DNA from 2 places in the Oceanobacillus sp. FSL K6-0127 genome. Region 1 is predicted to be linked to the other one. Evidence: riboswitches for the same ligand, from Rfam matches in the RefSeq annotation. Region 1 holds a riboswitch; the other holds the start of a gene.

Region 1 (3,178 bases):
CTTCACGCAATACTTCTAAATGTCCAAAGGATTTTTCGAGTTGGTTGATTTCCAATTCGACACCTAAATTTGTCATTCTAGAGAGAGCCTCCTTCTCATTCATTTTTAAAAACTAGGAGCAATTTCATTTTCTGGCAACTCTGATTGATGCAAAAGTAAATTGGACTTAATTCTATCTTCAAATTGGTTAAATGAGATTGAATTGCTTAACTGAAAAAACTGAATACCATCATTTCTAGCTTTTTCATATGACAGTTCACAGAATGTCTGTGGTGGGGCAACGAATGCCTCCACACCTTGCTTTTCAGCAAATTTTAATGCTGCACCCCTTCTTCCTTCTTTTAAATGTACAGCTGGATTTTCATAGTCTGCAACCTGTTTAGTTTTTGAATTATAAATCCGTAAAACCTTTCCTTCCACAATTGGTACGATAAACTTCCTTTCATCCAGTACTGCAGCAATAATCATACTTTTCTCTCCTCACTTCTTTGTATTTTTCTTTATTCTACAAAACTAGCTCCCAGGCTTTTCCGTAAAGCGGAATTAATATCAGCTTTTATATCCTCAGCATCTTCTAATCCGACCGATATTCGAATTAATTCTGGTGTAACACCGGTAATTCGCTGCTCTTCTGGTGATAATCTAGAGTGGGTCGTACTTGCCGGATGGATAACAAGTGTTTTTGAATCACCTACATTAGCGACATGTGATAAAAGCTTTACCGATTGGATAAACGTTTTTGCCGCTTCAAGTCCTCCTTTTATGCCAAATGTAAAGATTGCTCCTGCTCCACGAGGTAAATAAGTTTCCGCAAGCTCAAATTGACCATCTCCTTTTAAACTAGGGTAGTTTACCCATGTTACCAGTTCATGCTCATTTAAATACGCAGCAATCTGTTTCGTATTTTCGACATGCTGTTTCATTCGAAGCGGCAGTGATTGAAGCCCTTGAATAAATAACCAACCATTAAAAGGAGATAAGGCTGTTCCAAGATCATGCCCTAACTCAAATCTAGCTTTTGAAATAAAAGCACTCTCACTAGTCAATTCCACATATGATTGGTTATTTAGTGAATCTTTGGGTGTTGTAAATTCTGGAAAGTTACCATTTGCCCAGTTAAACTTTCCTGCATCGATAATGATTCCGCCAATCGATGTTCCATGCCCACCAATAAATTTCGTTGTCGAATGAATAACAATATCTGCTCCAAATGCGATCGGGCATTGGAGATACGGTGTCGTGAAAGTAGAATCTACAACTAAAGGTATACCGTGTTCATCAGCTATTTGGCCTAATTTTTCGATATCAGCTATTTGCAGCCCAGGATTCCCAATTGTCTCCGTAAAAATTGCCTTTGTATTTGCATTAATCGCATTGGTTATTTCTGAGAAATTTGTTCCATCAACGAAACGAACCGTTACACCAAAACGTTTAAACGTTTCAGAGAAAAGATTGTACGTTCCACCGTATAATGCATTTGTTGTCACAATCTCATCTCCTACTTTTGCAAGTGTTAATAAAGCGATTGTGATTGCTGACTGTCCAGAAGAAACTGCAAATGCATCCACACCACCCTCTAACCCTGCTAGGCGTTTTTCAAGAACACGGTTAGTTGGGTTCGCATTACGTGAATAAATATATCCTTCCCCCTGCATTTGAAATAGGGACGCAGCATGATCTGTGCTTTCAAACCCATAGGATGTTGTTTGATAGATAGGTACAGCCCTAGAATGTGTTACCGCATCAAGTTCTTGCCCCCCGTGCTGTGCAATAGTATTAAAATTTAAAATACCACCATGTTCATTCGTCATTTTTTATATCTCCTTTTCATTATTTAATGGCAGCAAAACTAATTTAATTAAACAGATAGGTTAACTTGGTTTAATGGATAAAAAAACATCGCTTTTAATAACTATTTTTCAATAACAAAGAGGCTGAAAGTGTTTTTATCAATAAACATTCAAACATGATTGACAAAAATATCCGATTCGGAAATACACTTAGAGCATCAAGCGACAGATGGTGAGCACCCTTGTGATATGTACCCCAATGTCTCACCCATGCCCCTTCTGTCTACGTATATTTTCTGCGCTAAGTTTGTCTATCGTTCTTCATTTATTTAAATACTTTAGATATCTCGCAGCCTCTTTGAATTATCACATACACCCTCCTTATTTTCAGTGGAATTAAGAATTGGCACCTTGCTACTCAACTTATGACATAATTGCTGCCGCAGGATCATTAGACCAGATTCTTCCCCAGACTCTAGATAAGGATTTTTTATGGGTCAACTTATTTTGCACTGGGGGAACTCCCTACATGTTCTCTCAATTTCTCCAGTTCACTCCCTAAAAACCTCGCTACTTCCAGCATACCGTATTTTCCGCTTTTTGCTTCTGCTTCGCTATTGTAGTTCGTATTTGTGTTAATATCGTACGTGTAAATATTCCCATCCTTATCCTCAATAAATTCGATTCCTGCAATACGAATATTATTCGCCGCTAGGACACGCTCATATTTTTCTAATACTGGATGATTAAATCCCTCACGAATTTGAAACTTAGCTGGCTGGGCACTTTCTTCACCCACCGGGCAAAAAAGATCATCGATTGTGCAAGCATCTGCCGGACATAATTCAAATCCCTCTGATGTATCCACACGCATAGCATAAAGGAACTTTCCATTAACAAACTCACATCGCGTAATATAGGACTCCGGAGATTCAATATACTCTTGAAGTAACGTAACGCCATCAACCGGCTCTTCAAACGACTCCCCTTCCACATATTTTTGCAGTGCGTTTATGGAAGTAAATAATTGAACGCCCAAGCCTTTACCTGCACGATTATGCTTCGTTATAAACTTCTTCCCTTTAAAAGCTTCTGCTGCTTGTAAAATATTTTCTTTCCCTACAGCTGCAATTGTCTTTGGTGTCTTAACACCATACTTTTCAAGCTCAAGATATTGCAGAACCTTGCTTACTTCAAGCTGCAGTGCACGACTGCCGTTTATTACAGTTCTTCCATGATGCTCTAACCACGCGAGTACAGCATTCGTTAATTCTGGTGCAAACCGATTTCCACGGGTATGTGACGAAGCACTCATCCGATTGTAAAAAACCCCTTCTGGAGGTGCTGCACTAAGATCAACCGTACCATTATCAAGCAACCAATCTTCA
Region 2 (3,178 bases), 1.5 Mb from region 1:
GTTGAAGTCACCGCTTCCTGTGGAACACGTTGGCGAAAGAAAACTTCCTATGAAAATTGTTCACGTCCCTGTAGAAGTTCGCATTCTGTTCAAGCTCTATACTTACGTATTAATTGCATTCGTTCCGTGACGAGAGTAACAACGTCACCGAACCTCGACACACACAGGACGTGTTCGTGTTGCGATAGGACATTGCAACTTTACCCGATCTCGGTCTTTTCATCCTCCTTTTGAACGCGAATTACGTAGGCAACTTTTTTGCTTGCATAAGGAGTGCTCATGTATGATAACTACTGAGTTTGAAAAAGTGATTATTGTCGAAGGGCTTACAGATAAGAAGCAAATTGAAAAAGTCATCAATGATGAGGTTACTATCGTATGTACAAATGGTACATTCGGTGTAGAACGATTTGATGAATTACTGGAAACATACGAATTGGATGAAAAGGATGTGTTTATTCTAGTTGACGAGGATAAATCTGGAATGAAATTGCGTAAGCAGCTGGCTCGTGAGCTACCGCATGCGGAGCATATTTACATTAGCAGTGAATATCGGGAGGTTGCAGCGACACCAGAGAAAATACTTGCAAGCACACTACTGAGTAAACATTTCTCTGTTCATCCTATATTTTTATTATAGTGTGTGTTCAAAAAGAGGATATTTACCGGGTTTTTTGAATATCCTCTTATAGATTGAACTTAAGGTGGTTAAAAATGCAGCAAATAACAGAAAAAAGTTTGGAACAGGAACGCATGTTAATTTATATTTATACACCTTTTTGTGGAACATGTACGGTGGCAAGATCAATGCTTGCTAAAATCGAGTCTGTTCATGGAATAGATATCTTTTATGAGATGAATGCGTCCTTGTATCCTGAATTTATGCAAGAAAATAAAATTGAAAGTGTTCCATGCCTTTTAATTAAAGAAGGTAATGAAGTGAAAGAAAAAGTTTATGCCTTTCAATCGACAGGTAATATATATAATTATTTGATGATATATAAGCCAGAATTATTTGCCACCCATTAAGGCTCTAATATCCCCCCTTTCTATGCGTGAGAGAGTTAAAATTAGAAGGTGGGGAAGGGCTTGGAGTCATACTCCTGTGGTACTATCATGCAGTGGAGAGAAAAAGCTCTTGATTGAAGTTTCACTTTAACAAAAGTTAATCCTATTTAGGATTGACACGCGTATTTTAGCATGCTACTATAGTGTCACTGAATTGCTAAATCAAATACGATCTATCTCTTATCTTGAGCGGTGGAGGGACTGGCCCTTTGAAACCGCGGCAACCTTCAATCTTTTGAAAGGTGCCAATTCCTGCAAAGTAAACTTTGACAGATGAGAGAACGTGAGACTTTTTAATGATATGACGTCTTTCTGTTCTCTTACAGAAGACGTTTTTTGTTTTTTGGTTAAAAAATGTATTGCAGCATTCATACAGTAAAGAATTTGTTTATAGGCACAAAAGTTAGAACGAAGAGGAGGACATAACGTGATTTCGATTGAGGGTTTACGTAAGGTCTTTAGACTAAATAATGATGACATAGCAGCTGTTGATGATTTGACCCTTACTATCCCTGACGGTGAGATATTCGGCGTGATTGGGTACAGCGGTGCAGGGAAGAGTACATTCGTCAGACTGCTTAACCGATTGGAAGAACCATCATCAGGACGAATTGTTATTGATGATGAAGAAATAACGACACTTAATTCAAAACAGCTTCGCCTTGCAAGACAAGGAATCGGCATGATTTTTCAGCACTTCAATTTACTTTGGTCAAGAACGGTAGAGGCAAATATTGCATTCCCACTTGAAATTGCAGGAGTCCCAAAGCAGGAGAGGCAAAAGCGAGTACAGGAACTCATTGATTTGGTTGGCCTTGGTGGACGGGAAAAAGCTTATCCATCCCAATTAAGTGGTGGACAGAAGCAGCGTGTTGGAATTGCTCGCGCACTTGCGAATAATCCAAAAGTGCTGTTATGTGATGAGGCAACCTCTGCATTGGATCCAGAAACAACGAATGCGATTTTGAATTTGCTGGTCGACATTAATAAAAAGCTTGGATTAACGATTATTTTGATTACACATGAAATGCATGTTATTCGAAAAATCTGTAACCAAGTAGCGGTCATGGAGCAAGGACGGATTGTTGAACAGGGAAATGTGCTTGATGTGTTTACCCATCCCGTACAAGACGTTACGAAAAAATTTGTTCAGCAAATTATGGGACCAAGTGACGAAGAGGATGATATAACCAATATTATTGAGAATAATGCAGATGGTATTATTCTTAAGCTTCAATTTTTAGGTGAGGCTACAAATCAAACCCTTATAAGCCAGCTGGCAAAGCGTTTTGATATTGATTTAAATATTTTACAAGGAAAAATCACCCAAACACAAGCTGGCGGATATGGCACATTATTCGTACAGGTTATTGGCGAACAAGAGGAATTCGATAGAGCATTAAGCTTTATACAGGAACAGACCTCGGTCGAAGTGGAGGTTATCCGGGATGTTAGCTGAGTTATTCCCAAATATTAAATACGAGGATTTAGTTGAAGCAACTTACGAAACATTTTACATGACAATTATTGCTATTATTGGTACATGTATTTTCGGTCTATTATTAGGATTGCTTCTATATTTAACGAAAAAAGACGGCATCTGGAAAAATAAGTATATTTATTTTGTTGTAGCGGCTCTTGTGAATATATTTAGAGCCATCCCATTTATTATATTGATCTTATTGCTATTTCCATTTACCGATTTCCTTATCGGAACGATTCGCGGACCAAATGCAGCACTGCCCGCATTAATTATTGGATCAGCTCCGTTTTACGGGAGACTCGTTGAAATCGCGCTTAACGAAGTGGAAAAAGGTGTAATTGAAGCAGCCAAAGCGATGGGGGCGAAAACACGTACCATCATTTTCCGTGTTCTACTCCCTGAATCAATGCCGGCACTCGTATCAGGCCTTACGGTTACCTCGATTGCATTAATTGGGTATACCGCAATGGCAGGTGCGATTGGTGCAGGTGGTCTTGGAAACTATGCGTATTATTTTGGATTCCAACGACGTGATTTTGATGTTGTATTTCTTTGTACGGTCATTATTGTAATTATCGTGTTTATTTTCCAATTTATTGGGGACTTTATTACAAACAAGCTTGATAA

What was found. Region 1 has a riboswitch for S-adenosylmethionine ahead of MHH64_RS17920 (O-acetylhomoserine aminocarboxypropyltransferase/cysteine synthase family protein). Riboswitches for the same ligand answer to the same signal wherever they lie in the genome.
Region 2: linked by a shared signal. The riboswitch ahead of MHH64_RS10595 (ATP-binding cassette domain-containing protein) and the one ahead of MHH64_RS17920 (O-acetylhomoserine aminocarboxypropyltransferase/cysteine synthase family protein) in region 1 are both predicted to bind S-adenosylmethionine.

Annotation. Positions count from the first base shown of each region.
Region 1 covers NZ_CP150287.1:3,630,576-3,633,753, forward strand. Annotated here, with positions in the region: gene MHH64_RS17910 (ATP-binding cassette domain-containing protein) at 1-76, opposite strand, end outside; gene MHH64_RS17915 (hypothetical protein) at 106-468, opposite strand; gene MHH64_RS17920 (O-acetylhomoserine aminocarboxypropyltransferase/cysteine synthase family protein) at 501-1,811, opposite strand; SAM riboswitch class I at 2,169-2,276, opposite strand; gene MHH64_RS17925 (alpha-L-glutamate ligase) at 2,293-3,178, opposite strand, start outside.
Region 2 covers NZ_CP150287.1:2,100,959-2,104,136, forward strand. Annotated here, with positions in the region: gene MHH64_RS10585 (toprim domain-containing protein) at 284-640, shown strand; gene MHH64_RS10590 (thioredoxin family protein) at 715-1,029, shown strand; SAM riboswitch class I at 1,246-1,348, shown strand; gene MHH64_RS10595 (ATP-binding cassette domain-containing protein) at 1,496-2,527, shown strand; gene MHH64_RS10600 (methionine ABC transporter permease) at 2,517-3,178, shown strand, end outside.